One region of the Kocuria himachalensis genome, then DNA from elsewhere that is predicted to be linked to it. Evidence: riboswitches for the same ligand, from Rfam matches in the RefSeq annotation. Region 1 holds a riboswitch; the other holds the start of a gene.
The links. Region 1 has a riboswitch for cyclic di-AMP ahead of ACYVM4_RS11365 (C40 family peptidase). Riboswitches for the same ligand answer to the same signal wherever they lie in the genome.
Positions count from the first base shown of each region.

Region 1 (7,451 bases):
GACGAGGTCACCGGGCTGCGCCTGGCCGGCGGAGACCTGCGAGCCGAGGCTCAGGTAGGAGGCCGGCCAGCCGTGGTGGTTGATGCCGGCAGCGCGCAGGGCGTTCGTGACGAGCGCGGTGCAGTCCTGGCCCACACCGAGCTGACCCATGGCGGCGGAGGAGATGGTCGCGCCCTTGCCGGAGGCCGAGCTCTGCGGGCTGACGGTGCGCTCAGCGGCCGGAGCGGCCTGCACGGCGGGCTTGGGGGCGGGCGCCGCGACGGGCTTCGGGGCCGGGGCCGCCTGGACGACGGGCTTCGGGGCGGGCGCCGCGGCGGGCTGGGGGGCGGGAGCGGCGGCGGGCTTCGGGGCCGGAGCGGCCTGCACGACCGGCTTCGGGGCCGGAGCGGCCACCGGGGCCGGGGCCGCCACCGCGGGCGTCGCGACGACCGGGGCGTCGACCTTCTGCTCGGTCTTCCTCTCGGTCTTCCTCTCGGTCTTCTTCTCCGCCTTCTTGTCGTCCCGCGCCTCCGCCTTCGTCACGTGGGCGACCGGCTCGAGGGACACGGTGGGCGCCGCAGTGGGAGTGGCGGCGGCGACGGCGGACAGCGGGGCGTCGGCGGAGGCGTCCTGGGCCGGGGAGGCCTGCACGGAGACGGTGGTGGCGAGGGCCAGACCGGAGAAGGCCGCCACGGCGGCCACGGTGCGGGCCTTGCCGGAGAGGAGCGAACCGATGCCGTTCGAGGGGGTCAGGTCACGAGTCATGAGGAGTTCAGGCGACTTTCTTTCGGAGCCGGGCCTGCCGGAGGGCGCGGTGACAGCACGGATCACCCCGGGCGGTGCGCGGGGTGAACCGGTGTCCGGCAGGAGTGCGTTCCGGGATCGGGAACGCAGGGCCGGGCGAGCGGAGGAGTGGGGGCGCCGTCCGTGCGGACAGCAGGCAGCACCGAGAACCGGGAGAGCGGGCCTCGGCGCGTGAGGGGGGTGATCACGGGCCGCCCGCGGCGAACGGGGTCGTCGCGGGCGGCGGACCGGATCAGAAGGTGTAGTAGCCGTCCAGCTGCATGGCGTTGACGGAGTGGACCTGGGTGCCCTGGGCCGGGTTGAGGGCGGAGATCATCTTGCCGCCGCCGATGTAGATGCCCACGTGGGCGCCGCCGTTCTGGGAGACGAGGTCGCCGGGCTGCGGGTTGGCGGTGGGGGTGCCCGCCGCGAACTGGGACCACGTGGTGCGGGGCAGGTCGATGCCGTTCTGGGCGAAGACCCACTGGGTGAAGCCGGAGCAGTCCCAGGCGCCGTAGGCGGTGCCGCCGTAGACGTAGCCCGCGCCCTGCGCCGACATCGCGGTGCCCACGAGGCCGCCGGAGGAGGCCGGGGCGATCTCGGTGGTGGCGGTGGACTGCGGGGTCACGCTCGAGGTGGCGGCGGTCTGCTGCGGGGCCGGGGCCTCGTAGGCGGGAGCGGCGGGCTGCGCGGCGACCGGAGCCTGGTAGGTGTACGAGGAGTACTGGGCCAGCGAGGCCGGGGCCGAGTAGGCCGCGCCGGTCTCGACGGGGGCCTGGGCGAAGGCCTGGGCCGGAGCCACGGAGCCGATCATCGCGGCGCCGGCAGCGGCGGCGATGGTGGTGTTGCGCACGGCGTGCGAGGTGGTCTCGGCACGGTGGCGGGCAGCGTTCAGCTTGAAAAGCGACATGGTTGAGTTCCTCCCTTTGCCTACGAGGTGAGCTGTCGGATTCGGGTGGGAGACACCCGGCCGCAGAACGCACGCGCTCTGAACGACTTAACCCCAAGGACCCGGATCACCGGGACCGAAATTGGTTCCCCCGCTTCTGCCAAGCAGTTTCTGTGTAGAGGCCACGGGCACCGGCAGAATTCGGCGATGTGCTCCGAGGGCGCCGATCCGACCAGTGATCGGCACGGGTTGAACAGTACATGACAGATTACGGAAGTGTCACGTTTTGATCACGGCCGATAACGACCGCACAACACCACGAGTCTCAATACCAGCTCATTGATCCAGGAGAGCTTACGAGTTCTCGAGTGTGACGAGCTGTGCAGGGCGTTCGGGGACCCCAGGAACCCGCGCCCCACCAGGGCGTCTCCGAGCCCGAAGCCCCGGTCGGGCCGTACTGGCGAAAAGTACCTTGTGAACGTCCACACACTTCGAACGAGCTGCTCGCCGGAGCGCTCCGAGGACACCCCGCAGGCCTTCTCCGGGGCCGCCTCCCGGACGTGGCCGCCCTGCGGACGTCACCGGGGGCGTCCGCCGGTCCCTCAGGGGGCGAGGACGCGGATGGCCGCGGCGGTGCGCAGGTCGACCTCCGCGGACCGCCCGGTGGCCGCCACCTCGATGCGCACGATCTGACCGTCCACCCGGGCCCGGACCTCCGCCCCGGTGAGCACTCCCACGTCGCTCAGCACGCCCAGGAGGTCGGCGTCCGCCTGGACCACCTCCGGCAGCAGCGCCACGGTGCGCGGCCCGTCCGGGTCGCGGCGGGCGGCGTCGAGCAGGGAGGGGTGCGCCGCGGCGGGGCTCTCCTCGACGCCGAGGGCGGCCAGACCCGGGATCGGCGTGCCGTACGGCGAGTACCGGGGGCTGTGCAGCAGGTCCATCAGCCGCCGCTCGACCTGCTCGCTCATCACGTGCTCCCACCGGCACGCCTCGTCGTGCACCTGGGCCAGGTCCAGGCCGATGACGTCGGCGAGCAGCCGCTCCGCCAGCCGGTGCTTGCGCATCACCTGCACGGCCCGCTCCCGGCCCGCCGGGGTGAGCAACAACGACCGGTCCTGGCCCACCGTCAGCAGCCCGTCCCGCTCCATCCTGGACACCGTCTGCGAGACCGTGGGCCCGGAGTGGTCGAGGCGCTCGACGATCCGCGCCCGCATCGGCGTGATCCCCTCCTCCTCGAGCTCGAGGACGGTCCGCAGGTACATCTCCGTGGTGTCGATCAGGTCGCTCATGCCTCAGTCATCCTTCGTCCGGCCGTCCGGGCCCGGGGATCCCGCCCGGTCCGGTCTTCCCGCCCGAGCTTAGTGCGAGAGCCCAGCGGCGGCCCGAACGGGAGGTGGCACCCGGGGAGTCCGCGCCCGCCGGTGGGGCAGAATGGGCCGAGGCGCGCACGGCGCGAGCGCCCCTTCGAGTCGGTCGCGCCCGCCGCACGCCACCCGCCGCACGTCACCCACGAGGGAGCGCCCGTTGCCCGCACACGTCACCATCCCCCAGCACCTGCTGCCCGCCGACGGCCGGTTCGGTGCCGGGCCCTCGAAGATCCGCCCTGCGCAGGTCGAGGCCGTCGCCCGCGCCGGGGCGGGCCTGCTCGGCACCTCACACCGCCAGGCGCCGGTGCAGGAGCTCGTGGGCTCGGTGCGCGAGGGCCTCGCGCAGTTCCTCGGCCTCCCCGAGGGCCACGAGGTGCTCCTGGGCCTGGGCGGTGCCACCGCCTTCTGGGACGCCGCCACCCTCGGGCTCGTCGAGCGGAAGGCCCAGCACCAGGTGTTCGGGGAGTTCGGGGCAAAGTTCGCCCAGGCCACCGACGGCGCCCCGTTCCTGGCGGCCTCCTCGATCGTGGAGGCCTCCCCCGGAACCCGCCCCGAGGCCCGGGCCGAGGAGGGCGTGGACGTCTACGCGTGGCCCCAGAACGAGACCTCCACCGGGGTCGCCGCCCCCGTGGCCCGGCCCGCCGGGATCGCGGACGACGCTCTGGTGCTGGTGGACGCGACCTCGGCCGCGGGCGGGATGGCCGCGGAGGTGGCCGCGACGGACGTCTACTACTTCTCCCCGCAGAAGAACTTCGGCTCGGACGGCGGGCTGTGGCTGGGCGCGTTCTCCCCCGCCGCGATCGAGAGGATCGAGCGGATCGGCGCCTCCGGGCGGTGGATCCCGGACTTCCTGCGGCTCACCACGGCGCTGGAGAACTCCCGCAGGAACCAGACCTACAACACCCCGGCGCTGGCCACCCTCGTGCTGCTCGACGAGCAGGTCCGCTGGCTCAACGACCAGGGCGGCATGGCGTGGGCCGCGGCCCGCACGAAGGCCTCCTCGGACCTGGTCTACGCGTGGGCCGAGGCCTCGTCCTTCGCGGCGCCGTTCGTGGCCCGCCCGGAGGACCGCTCCACCGTGATCACCACCGTGGACTTCGACGACACCGTGGACGCGGCCGGCGTCGCGGCGGTCCTGCGCACCCACGGGGTGGTCGACGTCGAGCCCTACCGCAAGCTCGGGCGCAACCAGCTGCGGATCGCCACGTTCGTCTCCATCGAGCCGGACGACGTCGCCCGGCTGCTGGCCTGCGTGGACCACGTCGTCGAGCAGCTCCGCGGACGGCCCGCCCGCTAGCCGGACTCCTCGACGGCTGTGCGCTCCGCGCGCAGCCGGAGCCAGACGACGAAGCCGACCAGGGCTCCGCCGAGTCCCGCCGCCACGGCCACCCCCATGCCCCAGCGCGCGCCGAGGGCGTCGGTGATCCAGCCGACGACCGGCGCCCCGATCGGGGTGCCCCCCATGAAGATGGCCATGTAGAGGCTCATGACCCGTCCGCGCATCACGGGCGAGGTGGTGGACTGCACGTACGCGTTGGCGGTGGTCATGATGGTCAGCGAGGACAGTCCGCAGGGGACCAGCCACAGCGCGAACAGCGGGAGGGTGGGTGCCGTCGCCGCTCCCAGGCAGCTGAGGGCGAAGACGGCGCTGCCCCCGTAGACGTAGCGCAGCCGGGCGCTGCGGCGCCGGGCCGAGAGCAGGGCCCCCGCCACCGTGCCGACCGCGAGCACCGAGTTGAGCAGCCCGAAGGTCTCCGGGCCCCGGCCGAACTCGGGACCGGCCATGGCGGCCAGGAACACCGCGAAGTTCAGCCCGAAGGTGCCGATGAGGAAGATGGTGACCAGCACCGCCACGATGTCCGGGCGGCTGCCCACGTAGGCCAGTCCTTCCCGGATCTGGCCCCGTCCCCGGCCGGAGCGCGGCATTCCGCGCAGCTCGTCCGTGCGGATCGCGAGGACGGCCGCGAGCATGGCACCGAAGGTCAGCGTGTTGAGGAGGAACACCCAGCCCGACCCGATCGAGGCCACGAGCACGCCGGCCACGGCGGGCCCGATCATCCGGGCGGTGTTGAACGAGGTCGCGTTCAGGGCCACGGCGTTGGAGAGGTAGGCGTCGTCGACCATCTCGGAGACGAAGGTCTGCCGCACGGGGGCGTCGAGCGTGGAGACGACACCCAGGGCGAGGGCGAAGCCGTAGACGTGCCACAGGGTGGCCGCGTCGGCCAGGACCAGCGCCCCGAGGCCGGCCGCCAGCACCGCCATGGCCGTCTGCGTCCACAGCAGCAGGCGCCGCCGGTCGAGGCGGTCCGCGAGCACGCCGGCCCAGGGCGCGAGGAAGAGCTGGGGCAGGAACTGCAGGGCCGTCACCACGCCCATGGCGGTGGCGTCGTGGTCCGAGAGCTCGTCGAAGACGAGCCACGACTGGGCCGTGCGCTGCATCCACGTCCCGATGTTGGACACGAGCGCACCCAGGAACCACAGCCGGTAGTTGCGGAACCGGAAGGACCGGAACATCCCGCGCGCGGGCTCCGGGGCGTCGTCCGTCCTCGCGGCCCCCGGCGGAGCGGTCAGGACCCCTCGCCCTCCTGCGGCGCGACGGGCCCGTCCTCGGCCGCGGGACGGTCGGCGGGAACCGGCTCGCCGCCGGATGCGCCGCCGGAGCCCTCGGGTCCGCCGGCCGCGGCGTGCTCCGCGGCCTCGTCCTCGGCCCGGTCCTGCTCCTCCTGGGCCTTCTCCTCAGGGCTCACGCGGGCGGACCACGGGACCCACTCGGGCGCCAGCAGCGCGTCCTCCCCGGGGAGCAGGCCGACCTCGCAGACCGTCACCGCCTTGCTGCGCGGGGCGCGGGCCAGGCTCGCGAACCAGTTCCAGCCCTGGTACCCGGGCAGCGTGCACTCGAAGAGGTGGACGACCAGCCGGTCCTCCTCCACCGTCACGCGGTGACCGGCACCGATCTGCCAGGGCTCCGCGATCTGCTCCACCCCGGCGCGGGCCGTGGCGACGTCGGCCACGAGCAGGGGGTCCTGCTTCGGGGCCCGCCGGCGGCGGGGTGCCGCTGCCGCCGGCTCGGGCGACGGGGGCACGGCCTCGGCGGGCGCGTCCTGGACGGTCTCCTCGGTCACTGCTGGTCTCCCTCGTGGTGGGTGCCGGTGGGTGCCGGCGGTGGGTGCTCGGGATCGGTGGTCGGACGGGCGCGGCGGCCTCAGACGTCCAGGTTGTCGGCCACCGTGCGCAGGATCGCGGCGATCTTCTTCCCGTGCGCGGAGTCCGGGTAGCGGCCCCGGTGCAGCCCGTTGGACATCTCGTCCAGGAGCTTGATGAGGTCTTCCGTGATGACCGCCATCTCGTCGGCGGGCTTCCGGACGTTCTTCGCGACCGACGGGGTCCGGTCGAGGATCCGGGCGGAGAGCGCCTGCGCCCCGCGCCGCCCCTGCGCCACCCCGAACTCCATCCGTGTGCCCGGCTTCACCGTGGTGGCACCGGAGGGCAGCGCGGAGGAGGGCAGGAACACTTCCTGGCCGTCGTCGGCCGCCAGGAACCCGAAGCCCTTCTTCGCATCGAACCACTTGACCTTGCCGGTGGGCACGCTGTCTCCCTCGTCCTCGTGTTCGTGGAGGGGTGGCCCGTCGGTCGCTGCCGCCGGGCCACCCTGTGGAACCTCCCATTCTAGCCCTGCTCCGCGGGTGGCGACCGCCGGGGCGCGGTCACCGGCACACCGTCCCGCTCGGTATTCTGGAGTCATGCCTGCTTCCGACGACCGTGCGGCCGCGCCCGTGCACCGCACTGCCCGACGCCCGGGGATCGACGTCCTCGGCGTCTGCGCGGTCGTGCTCGGCCTGGTCTGCGCCGTGTGCCTCGCCCTGCTGCTCGTGCTCAAGGCCGTCGGCGCGGACCCCTGGGACGGGCTCACGGCCGTTCCGTGGTTCGCGTTCCCCGTGGCCTTCCTGCTGTTCTGCGCGGTCCTCGTGCGCTCCCTGCTGCGCCGCCGCCGGGCCTGACCCGTGCTCCCGGACGGGCTGCTCCGGGATCTCGCGTCCCGCTCCCCCGCAGAGCTGGGCGAGCTGCTCGCCGCCCGGCCCGACGCCGCGCGCCCGGGCACGGAGTCCGTCGAGGACCTCGCCGAGGCGCTGCTGTCCCGGGCGGGTCTGCGCCGGGCCCTCGACGCCCTCTCCCGGCCGGAGCTGGACGCCGTCGAGCGCGCCGTGGTGCTGGGCCCGCCGGACGAGCCCGCCGCGCGGCTGCTGTCCGGTCCGCCCTGGGCTCGGCTGCACCGCCTGGGGCTGGTCCACCGGGACGGCGGGGCACTGCGGCTCGTGCCCGGGCTGGCGGAGGCCCTCGGCCGGTATCCGGCGGGCCTCGGCCGCCCGCGGCCGGTGCTCGCCGCCCTCGCCGCCCGGCTGCGCGGCGAAGCACCCGCCGCGCCGGGTGCCGGG
Region 1 covers NZ_BAAGPL010000016.1:122,517-129,967, forward strand. Annotated here, with positions in the region: gene ACYVM4_RS11360 (NlpC/P60 family protein) at 1-744, opposite strand, end outside; gene ACYVM4_RS11365 (C40 family peptidase) at 1,016-1,672, opposite strand; cyclic di-AMP (ydaO/yuaA leader) riboswitch at 1,678-1,828, opposite strand; gene ACYVM4_RS11370 (metal-dependent transcriptional regulator) at 2,254-2,940, opposite strand; gene serC (phosphoserine transaminase) at 3,176-4,315, shown strand; gene ACYVM4_RS11380 (MFS transporter) at 4,312-5,532, opposite strand; gene ACYVM4_RS11385 (DUF3027 domain-containing protein) at 5,586-6,140, opposite strand; gene ACYVM4_RS11390 (cold-shock protein) at 6,221-6,604, opposite strand; gene ACYVM4_RS11395 (hypothetical protein) at 6,759-7,016, shown strand; partial or broken gene ACYVM4_RS11400 (hypothetical protein) at 7,020-7,451, shown strand, end outside.

Region 2 (7,451 bases), on a different contig from region 1:
TCGTCGTGATGGCATCTGCGGCTGAACCATTGAGGTGCAGATAGGCCACCGTTTCAGCGGGCTTACCGCCGGCTACGGCACCGACCGCACTGTAGATCTGCGGCCTGCCCAACAGCGCGAGGGTGAACCTGGGGGCCTGCTCCTGAGCCGATGGGGCCGAAGTTGCGGGCTCCGGCGCCGGGATGGGCGCCCCCGACATCCCGTTCTCCACCAGGCTACTCTCGTGCTCGGGAATCACGCTTTCCCGATCCAGCATGGCTTCGAGTTCCTCCACGCTGATGCTCGTGGACCCAGCCGGCTTGTCGGCGTCGCCTGCGGGAAGGAAGTTCCGCACCGTGAGGTTTTCGACGGCTTCAGCCGCAGATTCGGCTTCCTGCCGGCGCTTGTGCCACGTGATGTCCATCGCCGCGTAAAGACCGTCTCCTTCCGCAACGAGATGGGGCCAGATCTTCAATCCGTTCGGGCCGGCATTGACGATGGTTGCCCCGCCGTCCTCGTCCTCGGAAATGAACATCGCCTGCTCGGTGACGACAGTGTCGGTCATCAGCCCCACGTTCTCGGATCGAATACGGTCGTAGGCCTCGATGGTGGCAGGGCCGGATCCCATGACGTAGATGGTGGCTGATGTCCCGTGCAGTTCCCCCGGGGTGATCTGCTCCATTGATTCTACGAGGTGGAAACGGGATTCATCGTGGTACGGGGTGAGGAAGCTGACCAGCTTGGGGCCCAGCTCCCGGTAGCCGACCAGCCAGATGTGCTGGTTCCTGGCCCACGGCTCAGTGGCCTGCTCCATGACCTGACCAACCATGATGGCGGTGGTAAAACGGGCCAGACCGACAGAGCCGAGCACTTCCCAGCGGTTGGTGTTCACCAGCACTTTGGCCCCGGCCACCGAGTTTCCGATGGCGGTCAGTGCTGCGGTCTGCTGCCCGTAGACGGTGCCGGTCGACAGCGCGAGCGCATCGGTGTGGGCGATGGCCCAATGGTCCTTGTATTCCTCGGAGACAGGATAGAAGGGTTCGTCCAGGTGCACCTCCTCGCCGAAGGAAAGGGTGACCTCGTGCTCCTTGATCTGTCCCATTTCGACGATGGGCAGTTCGGGTCGGTCCCCGAAATAGAACGCCACCTTTTCCATCGCGTCCAGACCGGTACCAACAGGCGTGTGGCTGATCTGATTGGTGGAAGACGGGATGATTCGACGGCGCCGATGAGTCCTGATGCCCTCCTGAAGAATCCACTGGTCGATTTTTTCTTCGCGGCTGTTGTCCATTTCCCCTCCACCTCGACATATTGGTGCTCAGAGGTTCCGCCGATCGGCGAAACCTCCGAGGACGAATCCGCAGCGAAGCTGAGAGCACGAAGGCAGCGAAGCCGAGGTCAACCGTACCGCGACGTGCGTCAACGCGCAGGAGGACCCCGCGCCTTCGTGAACCAAAACCCGGACGGCTTGCTCATCATCGACGAGGGCAGAGGCCGTGCGTTGGGTCGAAGTCCGACCACTGGCCGGCAACCGCCGAAAGCTCGTCGCACAGATCGAGGACCGTCTGCGGGTCGTCGTCGATGGGCAGGATGTCGATCTCCGTGGACATCGTGGCCTGTTCGGGCAGCTGGTCCTCGTGGACGTGGACCGGCCCCTCACGATGTCCTGGGATATCCCTTCAGGGGATTGGGGTGTGCGGTTTCCGTCGGGACGGAAACCGCACTCCCTGCTCACGTGCGTGGGGTCAGCGCACGCGGATGTAGACGGGGCCGGAGCCGACGTTGACGGTCTGGATGACCGTTTGGTTGCCGTTCCAGCCGCCGTGGACGGCCTTGCCGCCGCCGATGTACACCGCGATGTGGGCGAAGCCCATGCCGCCGTTGGCGTAGTAGACCAGGTCACCGGGCTGGGCCTGGGAGGCGGAGACCTGGGTGCCGAGCTTCAGGTAGGAGGCCGGCCACCCGTGGTGGTTGATCCCGGCCGCGCGCAGGGACTTGGTGACCAGGGCGGTGCAGTCCTGGCCCACGCCCAGCTGGTTCTTGGCCGCGGCGGCGATGGTCGCGGCCTTGTCGGACTGGGACTGGATGCTGACGAGCTGCTGGGGGGCCGCGGCGGAGGCGGCCTGGGCCGGGGCCACGCTGCTGAGCGCCAAGGCGCCGCCGGCGACCGCCAGGATCGCGGTGCGTCCGAGGCGGAACGAGCTCTGGGCGCGGTGGCGGGGCGTGCGGGACTGGAAAATGGGCATGAGTGTTGTCCTCCCTCTTGCCTGCGAGGTGAGCTGTCGGATGCGGGTGGGAGACACCCGGTCGTCAGGATGGGGGCCCTGACGACTTAACCCCTAGGTCCCGGGGGAGGGACCGTTCATGGTTCCCCCGCTTCTGCCGAGCGATGTTTTCTGGGGGCCCCGGGCACCGGCAGAATTCGGCGATGTGCACAGGGATACCGATCGGTGAGGCGACCGGCACGGAGAGAACACTAACCGAAGAATAACGGGAAAGTCTCGTTTTGATCACGGGCGTGTCTCGGTTTCTCTTCCGGCTCAGCATCCCACCTTCGTAGCCAGACGACGTGGCTCGGTGAGGGGCGCTGACCAAGATCCTCGGGGAGGCTCAAGTCAAGACGAAAGTGCTCTTGACCTGGGGCTCCGTGCAGGTCGTGTCGGCGGGTGAGCACCATCTTGCTCTGCAGCGGGAGGTCCGGTGGTGACACTTGGGTCATGGCGCGGCAATTCACCGGGAAAGCTTTACCAATTCCTTGATTATCGACGGGAGGGGTTTTGTCCCTCCGGGTGGAAAGGATGACTTTTGGTGCGCCCTATGGTCCGGTCATGAATTCACAAAAAGAAAGCTCTCGAGCGGCACGGCGACGACCACGGCGTGAACCTCACCCAGCTGCGGGCGGTTGCGAAGCGGCTGAAGACGCAGCAGGACCTCGCGCTCGCGCTCTGGGAGACCGGCGACACCGCGGCGAGACTGCTAACGCTGCTGATCTGCCGCCCGAAGGCGTTCGAGCGGGACGAGCTGGACGCCATGGTGCGCGAGACGCGCGCCCCCAAGGTGTACGACTGGTTCGTGAACTACGTGGTGAAGAAGAGCCTGCACGCCGAGGACCTGCGCGTGGCGTGGCTGGCCGATCCGGATCCCGTCGTCGCGAGCGCCGGGTGGGCGCTGACCGCCGACCGCGTGGTGAAGAAGCCCGAGGGTCTCGACCTCGCCGGCCTGCTCGACGTCATCGAGGCGCAGATAAAGGCCGCCCCGAAGCGCCTGCAGTGGGCGATGAACACCTGCCTGGCGCAGATCGGGATCGAGCACGCGGAGCACCGGGCCCGTGCCGTCGAGATCGGAGAGCGCCTGGAGGTGCTCAAGGACTATCCGACGCCGCCGAACTGCACGTCCCCGTTCGCCCCCGCCTGGATCGCCGAGATCGTGCGCCGACGGGACGATCGGTAGGAGGGGCGCCGGCGCTCGTGCCGTGACTCACCGGAGTGCGGGGCTGTCCGGAGCGGCCGGGAGTCGCCAGGTGCCGGCCGGAGTCCCATAAGCGATCCTGATGATTCATGCGCAGGATTCATCGCTGTTGTTGACGCTTCCAAGGACTCACACTGGTGTTGTGCACGTCACACTCCGCAGGGCGGAGTCTTTCGTGCCGCGACCTCCCCTTCACTGCCTTCAGGAGAACCTGCCGCCATGACCACCGACGTGTCATCCCTGCCCGGGATCGGTATCACCTCCCACACCGTGGGCCCACTGGTCGATGCCCAGGCGCAGCTGGCCTCCGCCGTGGCCACCCTGGACTACGAGCCCGGTCTGCAGGCCCTGCTGGCGAGCCCGCGGCGGGAGATGACCGTGAGCATCCCGCTGCGCCGTGACGACGGCTCGGTGGAGGTGCTGACCGGCCACCGGGTCCAGCACAACGTCTCCCGGGGCCCGGCCAAGGGCGGGGTGCGCTACAGCCCGCAGGTCGACCTCGACGAGGTCCGTGCCCTGGCGATGTGGATGACCTGGAAGTGCGCCCTGATCGACGTCCCCTACGGCGGGGCCAAGGGCGGCATCACCGTGGACCCCCGCCGCTACTCCCGTCCCGAGATCGAACGGCTGACCCGCCGCTACACCTCCGAGATCCTGCCGATCATCGGCCCGGACAAGGACATCCCCGCCCCGGACATCGGCACGGACGAGCAAACCATGGCCTGGATGATGGACACCTTCTCGGTCTCCTCCGGCTACACCGTGCCCGGGGTGGTCACCGGCAAGCCGGTGAGCCTCGGCGGGTCCCTGGGGCGCGCCTCGGCGACCTCGGCCGGGGTGGTGCACATCGCGCTGGCCGCCCTTGAGCACGTCGGCATCACCGCGGCGCGGGCCACCGCGGCGGTGCAGGGCTTCGGGAAGGTGGGCGCCGACGCCGCCCTGTTCCTCACCGAGGCCGGGGTGAAGGTCGTGTCCGTCTCCGACCAGTACGGAGCGGTCCACCGGGCTGACGGCCTGGACATCCGCGCCCTGCAGGAGCACGTGGCCGTCATCGGCTCCGTCGTCGGCTTCCCGGGGGCCGAGACGATCCCCGGCGAACAGCTGCTGGCCCTCGAGGTGGACCTCCTGGTGCCCGCGGCGGTGGAAGGGGTGCTCACCGGCGCCAACGCCCACGAGGTCCGGGCCCGGGTCGTCGTCGAGGGCGCCAACGGCCCCACCACCGCCGAGGCCGACCGGGTCCTCGCCGAGGCCGGGGTGCTGGTGGTGCCGGACATCCTGGCCAACGCCGGGGGCGTGGTCGTCTCCTACTTCGAGTGGGTGCAGTCCAACCAGGCCTACTGGTGGTCCCGCCAGGAGGTCGACCACCGCCTCGAGCACCGCATGCTCTCCGCCTGGCACCACCTGCTCGACGTCGCCTCGGCCCGGGGCCTCACCCTGCGCGAGGCAGCGACCGTCACCGCCGTGGAGCGCGTGGCCGACGCCCACCGCACGCGAGGCCTCTACCCCTGATCGGCCGGGGGCGGGCCTCCTGAGGAGTCGGGGCCGGACGAGGGCATCCCGCCGGGGCGGAGTGAATCCCCGGGGATCCACCGGCGGGGCTACCGTGAGGTTGACGCGACGACATCGCGTTCCCTGGTCCGTCCCGAAAGGCCCTGCATGTTCCTCCGCTCCGGTGCCGCGCCCCGCCGTCGTCCTGTGCTGCCCCCGAAGGTGGCCTTCTGGGTGCAGGCATCCGTGCTGGTGGTGGTCATGGCCGCTTCCAGCGCGCCCAGCCCGCTGTACCCGCTGTACCAGGACCTGTGGGGCTTCCCGCCGGTCGTGCTGACCGTCATCTTCGCCGCGTACGTGGTGTCCCTGCTCGCCGCGCTGCTCACGGTGGGGGCGCTGTCCGACCACCTCGGGCGGCGCCCGGTGCTGCTGGTCGCCCTGGTCCTGGAGATCGCCGCGATGGCCGTGTTCGTGCTGGCGGACAGCGAGGTGACCCTGGTGGTGGCACGGCTGGTCCAGGGCGTGGCGACGGGCACCGCGACCGGGGCGCTGGGCGCCTACGTGATCGAACTCGAACCGGAGGAGCGTCGGGGGCTGGGGACCGTGATCACCGGAGCGGGACCGGTTCTCGGCCTGGCCGGGGGAGCGGTGGCCTCGAGCCTCATCGTCGCGGCCGCTTCGCAGATGATCGACCTCATCTTCCTCGTGCTGCTGGGACTGCTGGTGCTGCAGCTCGTGGGCACGGCGTTCGGCCCCGAGACCGTGGAGCGCGCCCCTGGGGCGCTGGCCTCGCTGCGTCCGCGGGTCTCCTTCCCTCCGCAGGTGCGCCGCTCGGCGGTGTGGGTGCTGCCCGCCACGGCCGCGTGCTGGTCCCTGGGCGGGCTGATCATCTCCCTGGGGCCCAACCTGGTTCGATCGCTGACCGGGGCGGACTCCGTGGTCCTCACCGGACTGGTGGTCGCGGCGCTGACGGGCACCGGCGGGATCGCGATCCTGCTGTTCGGCGCGACGGCGCCGGAGCGGGTGCTGGCCGTGGGCATGAGCGTCCTGGTGGTGGGCATGGCCGCCACGGTCGCCGCGCTCGTCGTCGGATCCGTGGGGCTGTACTTCGCCGCGACGGTGGTGGCCGGCGTCGGCTTCGGCGCCGGCTTCCTCGGGGTGCTGCGCACGCTCCTGCCCCAGGCGGCACCGCACGAGCGGGCGGGGCTGCTCTCGGCGATCTACGTGGTCAGCTATCTCTCCCACAGCATCCCGGCGGTGGCGGCCGGTGCCGTGGCGGGCCGGATCGGCCTGGTGCCCACGGCGGTGGGCTACGCGGGCATGGTCCTGCTCCTGGCCCTGGTCGTGCTCCTCGGCCTCCTGCGGAACCGCTCCCGACGCTCATGACCTCCGGCGGTGGTGGAGGATGAGCAGTCGCGCGTAGCCGTCCGTGAGTCGCTCGATGAGGTCGACCTTCAGGTACTCGTGCTCCGAGATCCGGCGCACGGTGTGCAGGGAGATCCCGTCGTACTGCACGGGGTGGGGCAGCTCGCCCCGCCCGCCGGGAGGCTCCACGTCCAGGCGCCACGCGTCCAGGTCCTTCTGCGGCGTGGGGTCGTGCAGCGGCGTGCGCGTCCACAGCCGGCCGTCCGTGCCGACGACCAGGCCGCGGACGACGTGCCACCCGTAGCCGCACGCGACCCGGGAGAACGCGTGGCCGACCAGGGGGTAGGACCTGGCGCCGCGGGGGACGTGCACAAGCTTGGCCGGCTTCAGGCCCTCTCTGCGCAGCAGGTCGCTCGCCTCGACCCCGACCTTGCGCACCTCGTCCAGGGCCCACTCCAGGCTGGCCTCGCGTGCACCGCGGTCGTGCGGGGTGCGGCGGCGCGGCTTCGGCTCGTGCGGTGCCCGGGCGGCAGCGCGGGTACGCCGTTCGTCCTCGATGCTCATGCCAGCCCCTTGCCTCGGTCGCCTCGATTCTATGTGGGCCACGTCACTCAGGGCGTATTTTCGACGAGGCGGTGCGCGTGGTCCTCCGCCGGATGTCGCGTCGGTCGTTGCCGGCGCCAAGGACGGAGGCCCTGTCCGGTCACCCCGGGCCGTCGACCGCGGTTCCCGGGCCGCGGCTGCGCGGTGCCGTCCACTCGGCGGCCGCCCGGCGTTCGGCGTCCCGGCCCAGGGGCCGTGTGCCCCGGCCTCGGACGCGGCGCTCCAGCGCCACCAGGAGCGTGAGCAGCACGACCGCCACCAGCACCTGCCACTCACCCTCGACCGCGCCAAGGCTCCCGGCGGCGTTCCAGGAGGCGTGCTGGATGCCGATGGCCAGCACGCTGCCGCCCGTGTCCAGCAGGTGCATGCCCAGCAGGTACCGGTAGACGGGCACGAGCAGGAAGAGCAGGGCCAGGTTCCTGGCGACCTCCTCGTTCCAGCCCCCGGCCAGGTACAGCGGCAGGTGGATCGCGGCGAAGGGCAGGCTCGTCAGCAGCGCGCCGACCAGCAGCCCGTGCCGGGCGGTGAGCCGGGTCTGGAGGAACCCG
Region 2 covers NZ_BAAGPL010000007.1:32,705-40,155, forward strand. Annotated here, with positions in the region: gene ACYVM4_RS05185 (hypothetical protein) at 1-1,270, opposite strand, end outside; gene ACYVM4_RS05190 (hypothetical protein) at 1,455-1,589, opposite strand; gene ACYVM4_RS05195 (NlpC/P60 family protein) at 1,725-2,225, opposite strand; cyclic di-AMP (ydaO/yuaA leader) riboswitch at 2,231-2,417, opposite strand; partial or broken gene ACYVM4_RS05200 (DNA alkylation repair protein) at 2,833-3,429, shown strand; gene ACYVM4_RS05205 (Glu/Leu/Phe/Val family dehydrogenase) at 3,667-4,956, shown strand; gene ACYVM4_RS05210 (MFS transporter) at 5,104-6,321, shown strand; gene ACYVM4_RS05215 (hypothetical protein) at 6,316-6,864, opposite strand; gene ACYVM4_RS05220 (CPBP family glutamic-type intramembrane protease) at 7,004-7,451, opposite strand, start outside.
Region 2: linked by a shared signal. The riboswitch ahead of ACYVM4_RS05195 (NlpC/P60 family protein) and the one ahead of ACYVM4_RS11365 (C40 family peptidase) in region 1 are both predicted to bind cyclic di-AMP.